One region of the Vreelandella sp. EE27 genome, then DNA from elsewhere that is predicted to be linked to it. Evidence: predicted binding sites of a transcription regulator. Region 1 holds the regulator's gene; the other holds the start of a gene.

Evidence for each region. The regulator sigma-54, encoded in region 1, starts transcription at its own class of promoters, with help from an activator protein. The targets are predictions, from matches to a motif close to TGGCACNNNNNTTGCTNT.
Region 2: ACWHVV_RS11740 (sugar phosphorylase) is a predicted target of sigma-54. The motif match lies at 5,002-5,019, and genes of this name have one in related genera.

What each region holds. Positions count from the first base shown of each region.
Region 1 is NZ_OZ309109.1:2,210,307-2,217,405, reverse strand. It holds gene pmbA (metalloprotease PmbA) at 1-178, shown strand, start outside; gene ACWHVV_RS10675 (hypothetical protein) at 283-822, opposite strand; gene ACWHVV_RS10670 (HPr family phosphocarrier protein) at 871-1,140, opposite strand; gene rapZ (RNase adapter RapZ) at 1,226-2,113, opposite strand; gene ACWHVV_RS10660 (PTS sugar transporter subunit IIA) at 2,159-2,629, opposite strand; gene hpf (ribosome hibernation-promoting factor, HPF/YfiA family) at 2,634-2,942, opposite strand; gene ACWHVV_RS10650 (RNA polymerase factor sigma-54) at 3,025-4,437, opposite strand; gene lptB (LPS export ABC transporter ATP-binding protein) at 4,543-5,292, opposite strand; gene lptA (lipopolysaccharide transport periplasmic protein LptA) at 5,303-5,794, opposite strand; gene lptC (LPS export ABC transporter periplasmic protein LptC) at 5,803-6,387, opposite strand; gene ACWHVV_RS10630 (KdsC family phosphatase) at 6,398-6,928, opposite strand; gene ACWHVV_RS10625 (KpsF/GutQ family sugar-phosphate isomerase) at 6,967-7,099, opposite strand, start outside.
Region 2 is NZ_OZ309109.1:2,470,252-2,477,350, reverse strand. It holds gene ACWHVV_RS11755 (glycosyl transferase) at 1-340, shown strand, start outside; gene ACWHVV_RS11750 (methyl-accepting chemotaxis protein) at 574-2,175, opposite strand; gene dsbG (thiol:disulfide interchange protein DsbG) at 2,333-3,109, opposite strand; gene ACWHVV_RS11740 (sugar phosphorylase) at 3,162-4,970, opposite strand; gene nrdR (transcriptional regulator NrdR) at 5,231-5,752, shown strand; gene ribD (bifunctional diaminohydroxyphosphoribosylaminopyrimidine deaminase/5-amino-6-(5-phosphoribosylamino)uracil reductase RibD) at 5,752-6,936, shown strand; gene ribBA (bifunctional 3,4-dihydroxy-2-butanone-4-phosphate synthase/GTP cyclohydrolase II) at 7,073-7,099, shown strand, end outside.

The DNA.
Region 1 (7,099 bases):
GGCGGGGTTCTGGGTAGAAAACGGCGAGATCCAGTACCCGGTCGAGGAGTTCACCATCGCGGGCAACCTCAAGACCATGTTTAGCGGGTTGAGTGGGTTGGGCGAAGACCTGGACACCCGGGGCAGTATCCATACGGGCAGTTGGCTGGTGGATGCCATGACCGTGGCCGGCAGCTGATCCCGACACGCGCCACTTGCCAAAAAAGCCCGCCGTTCAAAACGGCGGGCTTTTTAGTGGGCAGGCTTTTTTAAACGCTAAAAAGCAGGCGCTAAACAGAGCGCTCAGCGTATCCGGCGGTAGTTCGCGTCCAGCCCCAGCCGCTCGAGCAGACGGTGGAACAAGAAGGCTTCATCACCGGTGAGCGAACGGCTCAGGCAGTTCAGGTACTCGCGGCGCGAGTAGCGCCACCAACGCGGCGCCTTGTAGGCATCGAGGTCGATGGCGACCAGGCGTCCGTTGCGTACCAAAAAGTTGCCGGTGTGTAGGCCGCGGCAATGAATGCCGTTTTGATCGAACGCCACCAGGGCATCCAAGTACTGTGCCTGCAGGTCTGGCGAGTCCAGGATCAGCTCCTTTAGCGCCACGCCGTGGATATTTTGGGTGGCCACCCGGTAGGGGCGGGCCTCGGTGATCGTTGGCGTGGCAATGCCCAGCGCGTTCAGGCGCGAGGCAATCAGCGCGAAGTTGAGCCCGGGATAGGGGCGGATGCGCAGTAGGTAGCGCAGCCGGTCAAAGGTTTTGGGTTGGAAGGTCTTGATGAACTGGTCGTGCTCGGGGTCAAAGTGGACCAGGGAGTATTTGCCGGTTTGGATTAGCTGCATTATTTTGCTCGACAGGTGGATGATTAGGCCGCCTCTCAAGGTCCGCCGTCAGATCTCTTCGTAGAAGCGGGCATCGAATAGTGCTTGAATTGCCTCCAGGGTCTGTTCGGCGTCCTGGCCCACGGCCTCGACGGTCAGCGCCGTACCGCAGGGGGCGGCCAGCATTAAAAGCGACATGATGTTGGCGGCGTCGGCCTTCTGGGTCTGCTTATAGACATATACCCGAGACTCGAACCGCTGCGCGCAGGTAACAAGCTTGGTAGCGGCGCGGGCGTGAAGGCCGCGCTGGTTGGTCAATGTAAGAATTCTTTCGGGCACCCTGGTTCCTTTTTGCCTAGCGGTGTCTTGGTTGAGTGTGCGTGGTTCATAAGGGAGGACACGGCAAGCTCGCGCCGCCCAGGCATTACGATGGGGTAGTGTCGTCAACGCTGTAATGAATGCCCAGCTCGCGGTGGCGAAGCTGTACGCTGGAGCGCTTATCGAGCATCTTTTTGGCCAGCTGTTCGACCATGTACACCGAGCGGTGCTGGCCGCCGGTACAGCCGATAGCGATGGTCATGTAGCTGCGCTGGCTGCTCTGGTAGGCCGGAAGCCACTTCTCCAGCCAGTTGAGAATATCCATGCCCATCTCATCGACGACCGGGTAGGCCTGTAAAAAAGCGGCGATCTCGGGGTCGCGCCCGGTGAAGTGTCTAAGCGTCGGGTCCCAGTAAGGGTTGGGCAGACAGCGGATATCGAATACGATATCCGCGTCCAGCGGTACTCCCCGCTTGTAGCCAAACGACTCGAGCGTCAGGGTGAGCTGGCTCTGGCGCTGATGGCAAAGCTGCTCGGTGATCCGTCCGCGCAAATCGTGCACCGTCAGCCGCGAGGTGTCGATCATCAGATCCGCCAGCTCGCGGATGCCAAAAAGCGTCTCTTCCTCCTTGGCGATCGCTTCTTCGAGGGTCATCCCGCTGTCCCGGGTCAGCGGGTGGCGCCGGCGCGTGGCCGAATAGCGCTCGAGCAAAATCCGGGCGTCGGTGGTCAGATAAATCACCTGCACCCGGGTACTGCCGGATTTGATGTCCTGAAGCAGGGCCGGAAAGCGCTCCAGGGCCGTGGGCAGGTTGCGCGCATCGATACTCACCGCCAGGTGCGTGCGCTCGCCTTGCTGTCTTAGCTCATCGACCAGTGAACCCAGCAGCATGGCCGGCAGGTTGTCGATGGCGTAGTAGCCCAGGTCCTCCAGCGCCTGAAGCGCAATGGACTTTCCCGACCCGGAGCGGCCGCTGATAATCACCAGTTGCATAGTGTTTCTCTTCGGTCTGTAGGGCTGGGTGGGTAGGGCCTGGTTCTAGCTGCCCGTTTGCTCGCGAATTTTGGCGGTGACGATCTCCAAAAGCTCGCGCTGGCTCTCGCATTTGCGAAACTGTGCGCGGGTGGCGACGTCATTCATGATGGTGGCGACCTGACCCAACAGCGCAAGGTGGGTGTCGTCGGCCTCTTCCGGCACCAGCAGTACAAACACCAGGTCCACCGGGTCGCCGTCGATAGCGTCGAAATCCACCGGTTCGGCAAGCTTTAAAAAGCCGGCGATAGGAGCGCTGCAGTGAGGGCTGCGGGCGTGGGGAATCGCGACCCCATTCCCAATGCCGGTACTGCCTAGTCGCTCGCGGCCGATCAAACGGCTGAACACTTCCTGGCTATCCAGGCTGGGCGTATTTTGGGCGATGAAGGTGCTGAAGAACTCCAGCACGCGCTTTTTGCTGCCCCCGGGGACGTCGAACAGCACGCGCTCCGGGGGGAGTATGGTTTCCAGGGTCATCGATTTAACGCACGCCAGCGCCCTGGGCGCGAGCTTGTGCTTTTTCCTTGTGTTTTACGAGTTGGCGATCGACCTTGTCGGCCAGCGCGTCAATGGCGGCGTACATGTCGTTGTCCTGGGCTTCGGCGTGCAAATCGGCGCCGGCCGCGTGGAGGGTGCAGGCGGCCTGCTGACGCTCTTTCTCGATGGAAAGCGTGACATGAACGGTAGTGATGTTGTCGTAGTGACGCTCGATACGTTCGAGTTTTTCGTTAACGTAATCGCGCAGAGCGTCGGTCAGTTCCAGGTGATGGCCCGTAATGTTGACTTGCATCGACGTACTCCTAATCCAGGACTGTCCTTTGATTGTAACCCTTTTTCTACCATTGCAAAGCCCCGGCGGCCAGTTTCACTTTTTAACGCAAACGCCGCCGTTCGCTGGAGGAGGGAATCCCCATGGCTTCGCGGTATTTTGCCACCGTGCGCCGCGCTACGCTAATGCCGCCATCTTCCAATAGCGACACAAGGCGGCTGTCCGAGAGCGGCTTGCCCGGCGTCTCTTCTTGAATCAGTTTTTTCAACCGGGCACGGATCGCGGTACTCGAGTGGCTGTCGTTGCCGTCATGACCGCTCACCTGGCTCGAGAAGAAGTACTTGAGCTCGAATACGCCGCGGGGGGTGTGAATGTATTTTTGCGTCGTCACCCGTGAAATCGTCGATTCGTGCATCTCCACGGCCTCGGCGATATCGGCGAGTATCAAGGGTTTCATGGCCTCTTCGCCGCGCTCCAAAAAGCCCAGCTGGCGAGCGATGATCTCGCGACCGACGCGCAACAGGGTATCGTTGCGACTCGACAGGCTCTTGATCAGCCAGCGCGCCTCTTGCAGGTGCTCTTTTAAAAACTGGTTGTCCTGGCTCTTGTCCGCTCGCTTGATCAGGCTTGCGTAGTCCGGCTGGACGCGCAGCCGTGGAAGCGCTTCGGGGTTGAGCTCGAGGTGCCAGCCTTCGTTATCGTGGCGCACCACCAGATCCGGGGTGATGTAGCTTTCGTTGGTGACGCCATATGCGCTGCCCGGGCGCGGGTCGAGGCTTCTGATCAGCCCGATGACGTCATCGAGCTGCTCGTCGTCGAGCCCCAGGCGGCGCTTCAAAAGGCGCAGGTCGTCCTTTCCGAGGGCTTCGAGAAACTGGCGCACCAGGCGTTTGGCGGGCACCAGAAGCGGCGTGTCGTCGGCCAGGGTGGCGAGCTGGAGCATCAGGCATTCGCGCAGGTCGCGGGCGAAAACGCCGGTGGGTTCGAACTGCTGCATACGCATCAGCGTGTTTTCCACCTCGCGCTGACTCAAACCTTCGAGCCCCTGGGCCTTGAGCCCTTCGCGAATATCGTTGAGAGGCTGGGTGAGGTAGCCGTTGGGGTCCAGCGCGTCGATCAGGCTTTCGGCAATGGCGTACTCGCGCTCACTGGCGTCGGTCATGGCCAACTGCCAGAGCAGATGGCCATGCAGGCTTTGGCCCGCCGCCTGGCGCTCGAAATCCGGCCCCTCGCTGCCGGCGCTGGCCGCCATGTCCTGATAGGTGTCGGACCACTCGCTATCGATGGAGAGTTCGCTGGGGATGCTCTCTTCCCATTCGGCTTCGGCGGTCTCGGTCACGCTCTCTTCGCCAAACTCGTCCTCTTGCTCCAGCAGCGGGTTGGCGTCGAGCGCCTGCTGAATTTCCTGGCGAAGATCGAGGGTGGAGAGCTGCAGCAGGGCAATGGCCTGCTGCAGTTGAGGCGTCATGGTCAGCTGCGTGCCGACCCGCAGCTGTAAAGAGGCTTTCATGACCATTGAAGAACCACTCGTTACTCGTAAAGCTCCACCCTAGTGCGAGTTGGGGTCCGGCGCAAGTGCAATAAATATGCCACTACACGGAACTTTAGGATTGGCGATGGTTTAGAGGCGGAAATCGGCGCCCAGGTAGACCTCACGAACCTTCTGGTTATTCAAAATGGCGGTTGAGTCGCCGCTTGCGATGATGTGGCCGTCACCCACGATATAGGCGATATCGCAAATATCCAGCGTCTCGCGCACGTTATGGTCGGTGATCAGCACTCCGATGTGGCGTGCCTTGAGAGCCAGGATGATCGACTTGATCTCGCCGACCGAGATCGGATCGACCCCGGCGAAGGGTTCGTCGAGCAAAATGAACGCGGGGTCGGTGGCAAGCGAGCGGGCAATCTCCACGCGGCGGCGCTCGCCGCCGGAAAGGCTCATGCCTAAGTTGTCGCGGATATGGGTAATGTGGAAATCGTCGAGCAATTGCTCCAGGCGCGCTTCCCGGCCGCGGCGGTCCAGCTCCTTGCGCGTTTCCAGAATCGCCAAGATGTTATCGGCCACCGACAGCTTGCGAAAAATCGATGCCTCTTGGGGGAGGTAACCGATGCCGGCGGTGGCGCGTTCGTGCATCGGTGCCCGAGTCAGGTCGCGCTCGTCGATCCCCACCGTACCGGCATCGGCCTTGACCAGGCCTACGATCATGTAAAACGAGGTGGTCTTGCCCGCCCCGTTGGGCCCGAGTAGGCCCACCACGCTGCCTTGGGTGATCTCCAGGTTGATGTCTTTTACCACCCGGCGGCGCTTGTAGCTTTTGGCGAGGTGGCGGGCGTGAAGCGTTTTGACCGCCCCAGATTGCGTGCTCGACACGGTCATTCTCCTATTGCGCGGGCTGTAGCGTCATGCGGATGCGCTGGTTGTCGCTACCGCTAACGTCTGAGCGCGCCTGAACCACTTCGCGGTCGATGAAGTACTCGAGACGCCCGCCCTGAAAGCGGTCGGCCCGCTGGTGGAGTTCGGCCTGGTCGATAAGCTCGATGCGCCGTTCGCTGACGTGGTAGACGATGCGCCGCGCCCATCCCTCCATCGGGCCTTCGTCGTTTTCGAGCTGGTTGCGAAGGTAGGCGCGCTCGCCGGTGGCCACAGCCTGGGAAAGCTCGCCGGCGTCGTTGCGCGAGATTTCGACCCGGTCGCCGGTAATCTGCATTTCCCCCTGGCGGATATCCACATTACCGGAGTAGACGGCAGTACCCGCGCGCTGATCAAGATCGAGCCGGTCGGCTTCGACTTCGACGGGGGCCTGGCTTGTCTGGGCGGCGGCGCTCAAAGGCAGGGCCAGTACCAGTAGCGCGGTACGTAAAAACGGGTGCATAACGACTCCTAAGGCGTTGAGCGGGCGGGCGGGTGAGTACCGCGTACGTTATCGGTGAGCCGGACCTGGCTCGTGTCGAGCCAGACATCCATGCGGTTGGCGCTCATCTGCTGAGGGGGCTGCTGTAAAAGGGCCGGTGCCTCGGTGTAGGCGTGGCGGTCGATGCCATCGTAGTGTAGCCGCTCGGTATCGAGCTGCCAGCCCTCGTCCGGGGCGAGTAGCCTGGCCGAGCCCTCCATGATCAACGACTGGCGCTCGTTTTGCAGTATGCCGTGGTCGGCGCTGGCGAGCCACTGGCGCTGGTCGGAATCGAATAGCGTCGCCCGCGGCGCGTCGGCCTCGGTCAGCGCTTGCTGAGGCGTATGGACCAGGTGCGGCGTTTGAAGGCGTTGGGTGACGCTGCCGGTTTCGCCAAACAGCGTAAGCTCGGCGTTTTCAAGCACGTGGCCGGGCTCCTCGCGCTGTACGTCCGGGTCGACCTCGACGACCTCTGGCCCGCGCGGGTCGAGCCAGACGAGCCAGGCCCCCAGGGCAATGACCAGCGCCGGTACCCACAGGCGTTTTCTGATCCGCGTTATCGTCAAACCCGCCATCGCGTTGCCTCTAGAGGTAGGTGTCCATCACCGCGTCCCAGTGGCCCTGGGTCATCAGCAGCGTATCGCAAATTTCGCGCACCGCGCCGTGGCCGCCAAGGGAGTCGGTGATCCAGTCGGCGTGGGTATGCATGTAGTCCGGCGCGTTGGGTACGGTAATGCCGACCCCGGCCCGTTTGATGCAGCCAAGATCGGGCAGGTCGTCGCCGCAATAGGCCACCTGCTCGAGGGTGATATCCAAACGCTTACAGAGCGCTTTGAGGGTATCGAGCTTGTGCTCGATGCCTTGATGAACGTGGGTGATCCCTAGCGACTTGGCGCGTTGGCTGACCATGGGCGAATCCCGGCCGGTGATCAGCGCGACGTGAAAGCCGGCGCGCTTCAAAAGCTTGAGGCCGTGGCCGTCCTGGGTGTGAAAAGCCTTGATCTCGACACCGTCGGCCTGAAAGTAGAGGCGGCCGTCGGTGAGTACTCCGTCCACGTCGATCGCGAGCAGGCGAACGTGGCGGATGCGGTCGTTTAAAGCATCGGGTACGGCCATGGAGTCTCCTTTATAGCGGTATTGGGACTGAGTACGGGTTAAATCACGCCGCTCGAAAGCAGGTCGTGCATGTGTAAGGCACCAATCGGGCGCTCGTGTTCATCGACCACCGCAAGCGCAGTAATGCGGCTATCCTCCATAAGGCGGACGGCCTCGGCGGCGAGCATGTCC
Region 2 (7,099 bases), 260 kb from region 1:
TATCGCCAAAGCGCTTTACCGCAAACTCGCCACCCAGGGCGTGATTTTCAGCAGCGAGGATTTCCGCACGCTCAAGGCGACTTATTACCGTCTGGCGCTCGATTTGATCGAAGCCTACGACCACGACGCCACCATGAACGGACTGAGTCTTGACCGCCACAGCGAAGAGCAGGCGGTCGAGCTTTTTGCCAGCAACCTGCTGGAGGCGGGCAACCTGTTTCTGGACAACCCACGCGAACGCCCTTTCATCCCCAGCTGGAGCCGCGTCCAGGCCGCCGTACCGGATCTCCTGGCGCGCATGCACGAAGCGGTCGAGTTGGACAACCAGGGCAAGGTCTAGCAAGAACGTATTCCGGCCTAATGGCAAGCGCAGGCTTCAGCGGGTAATTTCTAAAACGTGGCCTCGCCAGCAAGGGAAGGACACGCCTTCCATCGCCCAATAGAATGGGGCGCCTGAGATAGGCTCATCCACCGTAGGAGCAGGCTTTAGCCAGCGATGCCGCGCAAAGCGCGGCTGGGGTCGATGTCAGAAAAAGGCTGGCCTGAAGAGGCCAGCCTTGTGAGCGACAGGCGTTAGAAGTCGCTGGAGGGGGCGCTGGTGCTGGGCAGGCGCTGTACCGTTTGCGGCGCGGCGTCGTGGATACGAAAGTGCGTTACCCGGTCACGCAGCTCCATGCTGAGCTGGGCCAGCGCTTGGGTGGCGTGGTTGCTCTCCTGAACCAGCCCGGCGTTTTGCTGGGTCATCTGATCCATCTGAGTGACCGCTTCGTTGACCTGCTCGATACCGCTGCTTTGTTCCTTGGTCGCCGCCGCGATCTCCTGTACCAACGTGCTGAGCTGCTGAATATCGCCAACCACGCTGCTGATGACATCGCCGGTATCGCGTACCTGCTGGCTACCGCCGGTCACTTTCACGCCGGAGTCTTCGATCAGTTTCTTGATCTCCTGCGCCGCCGCAGCTGAGCGGCTGGCCAGCTGGCGCACCTCGTTGGCTACCACGGCAAACCCGCGGCCCTGCTCGCCGGCGCGGGCGGCCTCGACCGAGGCATTGAGCGCCAGAATATTGGTCTGAAACGCGATGCCGTCGATCGTGTCGACGATGCTGCTCATCTGCGACGAGCTTTCGTTGATGGCATCCATCGTGCTGACCACGTTGGTCATGGCGTCGCTGCCGCGCTGGGCGTTGGAGGCCGTGGAGGCGGCCAGTTGACGCGCGTGGTCGGCGTGCTCGGCGTTTTGCTTCACCGTCGCCGTCAGTTCTTCCATGCTCGAAGCGGTTTCGGCAAGCGAGGCGGCCTGCTGCTCGGTGCGCGTCGAAAGCTCTTCGTTGACGCCCACGATCTGCTCGACCCCGCTGTTGACCTGGTCGGCGCCCTGGTGAATCCCGCCAATCGTATCCGCCAGGTTTTCCCGCATACGGTTGATATTGAACAGTAAGCTGTGTTGATCCGAGCGGGCAAGCGTGGTGCTGCGGGTCAGGTCACCATCGGCAATATGGCTGACCACGTTGGCGGCATAGCGCGGGTCACCCCCCAGCCGGCGTCCCACATCGCGAATGATCCAGCCCATTAAAAGCGCCACGGGCAAGCCGATAATGAGAAAGGCGATCAGCGACTGAATCAGGTTGCTAATAAAATCCGCGTTGATGTCATCGGTATAGATGCCCGCGCCATAGGCCCAGCCCCAATCAGGTAAGTAAGCGAAATAGCTGATTTTGGGAAACTGGTCGTCACCCTCATCGATGCGGCGCGAATAGTACTCGACGTGGCCGCCGCCGGACTTGGCCGCCTCCATGAAGGCGCTGTAGAGATACATGCCGCGACTGTCCTGGAAGCTACTCATATCGTCGCCCCGTTCACGCCTGGGGTGCGCGACGATATCGAGCTGCTCGTCGAAAGCGAAGATATACTCGCCGTCGCCAAAGCCGGCGTTGACGATGCTCTCGATTGCGCGCTGCTGCGCCTGCTCGCGGGTGAGCTCGCCGCTGGCGGCCCGCGCTTGAAGTGATTCCAACTGGGAACCCAGACTCTCGACTACCTGCTGGATACTGGTGCGCCGCTCCTCCTCCATGGTTTGTCGAGTATCCCAGCTAAGCCAGCCCACCAGGGCCAGCATGGCAAAGCATATGATGGCCAGTACGCCCCACAGTCTTTGGTTCAACGTTAATCGTGTCATGGTGTTCCCGGTTTGGTTTTATTTAAAACAAGCACCTTCAGATACGATGCTCTATATCGGCGGAAACCGGCGGAGCATTAATAAAAAAAACCGCTTGCAGAGCAAGCGGATGATGGGGGGCGGGGTGCGTCGTATTCCGAGTTATAGTGAGCGCGCCTCAAGGCGCCTCACTGCCCATCATGTCGATCAAGCGCTCCTCGCTTGGCAACCCCTCGATACGATCAAGGCGGATATGGCCGTCCTCGGTTTCGCGCTGGAAAGCGCTGGTCGGGGTGGCGTTCAGGCCAAGCGCCTCGAAGAGCTGGTTATTGGTGTAGACCTGCTCCTCGATCGCGATCGCCTGGGCGCTGGCCTCGATAGGCTCGCCTTCGCTATGCGCTTTCAAGGCCGCCGACGGGTCGTCGGCGGCGAGCAGCGTGGCGGCCAGCGCCGGGCTGTTGGGCGCCAATATACCGACCATGATGTGGCGAAGCTGGACCTCGCCGGCCTCGACCCAGGGGCGGGTTTGGCGCCAAAGCTGCTTGCAGTAGCGACAGTTGGCATCGGTAAACATGTAGACCGTCCTGGGCGCTTCGCGGTCGCCATCCTGAATCCAGTGGCTCTGCACAAGGCTTTGCCAGGTCTGCGCTTCCAACGGTACGCGCACAGAAGCCTCAAGCTGATCTTCGGTGACATTTTCGCCCTGGCGATCCATCATCGTGCCGATAATGGCGTGCTCGCCATCCGGCGTCAGGTAGATGATCATTTCCTGACCTGGCGTGCTGGCGCCAAAGCCGGTAAGCCCGCCAGGGGCTTCGAAGCGTTCGTGAATCATGACGCCCTGATCGCGCAGCGCCTCGATGGGAGCGGGCAGTTCTGAGGCAACGCCAGGTGTCGCCCCCAGGCCTGCGCTTGCAAGCGCGGTGAGCAGTGATTTTTTAAACGTGACCGGCATGGGGGTAGTGGCCTCAAGGGAGTGGGTCGTCGTGCAGCGCAGGTCGAGCGGTTCAACCCCCTTCGCGCACCAGCCAGCGAACGGCGTAGGGTGGCAGGGCTTTTTCCGGTACCCAGGCCTGCTCGCTATCGAGTGTTCGCCAGGTGTGCCGGTCGAGGGTGTCTGTCAGCGTCTCACCGGCCTCTTCGAGCGGGGCGGGCTTGTCGGTCACGTTGAAAAGCGCCAGCAAGGTTCTACCATCTCGAAGCGGGCCGCGCTCGATGGCCAGTACGTTGTCGCTTGTCGCGATAACGCGCTGGGCGGCGCCCGGATGAAAGCATGGCTCTGAGCTGCGCTGCTTCAAAAATTCGCGTAGCGCAAAGAATATATCATGGGTCGGCGTTGTCGGGCTTTCCAGCAACAGCTCCAGCTCATCGAGCGCCCAGTGGTGACGGTTGATCGAGCGTAGCCGTCCGCTCCGTTCTACGCCCTCGACGTCGTTGAGCGAGCCGGTCAGGGTGTGGATGTAGAGCGCGGGAATCCCTTGAAGCGTGAGCATGATCGCCTGGCTACACAAAAATCGGGCGATCTGCCAGGGGTCCGGTCCGCGGCGGGTGCCGCGCATTGCCTCGAACCAGGTGATGTTGATCTCGTAGGCCGTGTCGCTGCCGTCCGGGTTACTGCGCATGCTGACAAAACCGCCGAAGCGGTGCATCAATTCAAGCAAAGCGTCGCGCTCGTGATCGGGTAACAGGCCCTCCAGCGGGCGCACGCCGATGCCGTCGTGGCTCGCGGTAAAGTTCAAGTAGGTGCAGTTGTCCGGAAGCGTGGGCAGGCTTGCAAGCCAGGCCTGTAGCGTCGAGGTTTCACCCCGGGTAAGGGTGTGCAATAAAAGTGGCGGCAGGGCGAACTGATACACCATGTGCGCCTCATCCGCGGTTTTCACGGGCTCTGTTGCATCCGGCAGTAGCCGCTCGAGGCCGAAGTAGCTGATGTTCTCCGCGTGGGGCACGTTGGTTTCGGTGATCAACAGCGTCCCCGGGGCCACCTCGTCGACGATCGCGCGCAAAAGGCGCACCACGGTATGGGTTTCGGGCAGGTGGATGCAGTTCGTGCCCAGGCGTTTCCATAAAAACGCCACGGCGTCGAGGCGGATGATGCGAATACCCTGCAGTAGATAGAAAAGCAGAATGCCCACGAATTCGAGCAGGACATCCGGGTTTTCGAAGTTCAGATCGATCTGGTCGTCGGAAAAGGTCGCCCACAGGTGGCGCGTGCCGCGCCGGGTGGCCACGGGCACCAAAAGCGGACTACTGCGTGGCCGGGTCACCTGGGAGACATCCGTCTGCGGGTCGGCCTCGATAAAGAAATCGCGCCCGGGCAGGCTCCCGGTCAGGTAGTCGACGAACCAGAGCGACTCCCGGGAGACGTGGTTGAGTACCAAATCGCCCATGAGGTCGAAGTGGTGGGCAATCTCGCGAATATGCGACCAATCGCCGAGCTCGGGATTGACCTCCCGGTAGTGAATGACCGAGAAGCCGTCATCGCTGCTCCAGGGAAAGAAGGGCAGTACGTGCACGCCGCTAATGCAGTCGCCCAGGCGGTTGCGTAAAAAATCGCTGAGCACGGTAAGGGGAGGCTGGTCCTCGGCGGTGATCGAGTCGCCATAGCTGATCACCCACTGATCCCTTTCGCTCCAAAGTGGTGCGCCGGGAGGGGCGTCATTCACCCGGGCAACCGGCGTGCCGTCCTGGCTTTCGCCCCTTGCCCGGGCGTCGGCGTAGTACGCCAGGTGCTGGTTGATTCGCCGGACGACCTCGTCCGCGCGGTGGCCATAAAGGTGGGTCAAATAGCGGTGAAGCGTTTGCTCGAAAGGCGTCATGGCGCGTCCTCTTGTGATAGCTGTAACAAACGCTGCAGCTTGTGTGCCAAATCGTTACAATGCTAGGTTATGGCCGCATCGATATAAAAGGCGGCGACCCCTGCATATCGAACGAACCCTTGTGGGGCTATTCAGTAAGCCTTTAAAAAATCTGTTTTTAAAGGCCTGCTTTTAAACGGCTCTTGTTCGATAGCGTGGCGTTTTAAAAACGCGCTCAGGCGGCACAACGTTATTACTGCTCTAACCATAGGTTGACGGCCATGCATTGCCCTTTTTGTGGTGCTAATGATACTCGAGTCACCGACTCGCGCCTGGTGGCAGACGGCGACCAGGTGCGGCGGCGGCGCCAGTGCGCCAGCTGCCAGGAGCGCTTTACCACCTACGAAACCGCGGAGCTCATCATGCCCCGGGTGGTAAAATCCGACGGCTCCCGTGAAAGTTTCAACGAGGCCAAGCTGCGCGCCGGCATGCTGCGCGCGCTGGAAAAGCGCCCGGTCAGCGCCGAGGCCATCGAAGCGGCGGTCGAGCGCATTCGCCAGCAATTGCGTGCTCAAGGCGAGCGGGAAGTGAACGCCTGGGATATTGGCGAGGCGGTCATGAAAGCGCTGAGCGGGCTCGACCAGGTCGCGTACATCCGCTTTGCTTCGGTTTATCGCAAATTTCAGGATCTGGACGAGTTTCGCGCCGAGATCGACCGGCTGGCGCAAAGCCCTAAAGAGGCCTCCAGTGCTACGCCGGCAGGCGCTGATAATGAAACGGCAAAGCCTGGCGGAGAATCCTGATGAGCACGGCCTTTTCCCCCCGCGACCACGTCTATATGGCAAGAGCTCTCACGCTTGCCAAAAAGGGCCTTTACACCACTGACCCCAACCCGCGAGTGGGCTGCGTGATCGTTCGCTACGATGACGTAGGCGCCGAGGACGAAGGGCGCGTGGTAGGCGAAGGCTTTCACGAGCGAGCGGGCGAGGCCCACGCGGAAGTGCATGCCCTGGATGCTGCCGGCGACAGCGCCCGCGGGGCGACCGCCTACGTCACGCTGGAGCCTTGCTCTCACGTAGGCCGCACGGGCCCCTGCGCCGATGCCCTGGTCAGCGCCCAGGTAGCCCGGGTGGTGATCGCCATGGTCGACCCCAACCCGCAGGTCAGCGGCCAAGGGGTCGAGCGCTTGGAAAAGGCGGGTATCAAGGTCGAGACCGGGCTTTTGGCGTCCGAGGCCCAGGCGCTCAATCCGGGGTTTATCTCGCGTATGCAGCGCGGGTTGCCGTTCGTGCGCTTGAAAATGGCCATGAGTCTGGATGGGCGCACCGCCATGGGCTCGGGGGAGTCGCAGTGGATTACCGGGCCCGAGGCGCGCCGCCAGGTACAGCGGCTACGCGCGCGTTCGAGCGCCATTTTGAGCGGCGTCGAGTCGATCATTTTGGATGATGCGCGCCTGACCCTGCGCGCCGAACAGCTCGGCCTCGACAACGGCGAGCTAGCCGCCGCCCGCCAGCCGCTTCGCGTGATCATGGACTCGACGCTGCGCCTGCCGCTGGCCGCGGCCTGTCTACAAGAGCCCGGCCAGACCCTGGTGATCACCACCGAGCAGCACAGCGAAGAGAAGCGCCGTAAACTGGAAGAGGCGGGCGCGCACATTCACGTGATGCCCGCTTTCGCGGCGGGCAGGGTGTCGCTTTCCGATATGCTGAGCTATTTGGCCTGCGAGTACGATGTCAACGAAGTGCTGGTAGAAACCGGCGCGACCCTGGCCGGGGCACTGCTCGACGCGCGCCTGGTCGACGAGCTGCAGCTTTTTGTCGCGCCCACGCTTTTGGGGGGCGAAGCGCGGCCGCTTTTCGCGCTGCCCGGGCTTACCGAAATGGCCCATCAAAAGCGCCTGGATATTCAGGATATCCGGGCGGTAGGGGAGGATTGGCGCATTATTGCCAAACCCCGCGATCTCGAGACCTGCGGTAACGCCGACTAAATCGAGCGCGCGTTGAGAGGCGCTGACCAAAGGTTGGCGCTGGTGGCGAACGCGCTTAAACCTGGCGCGCGCGGGTCAGCCAAGGTACCCTTGCGCGCAAAATCGCACATAGTGCGGCTACTGTTTGGGAGATTCCATGGTGCACGCCTGTTCAGAGGGACTA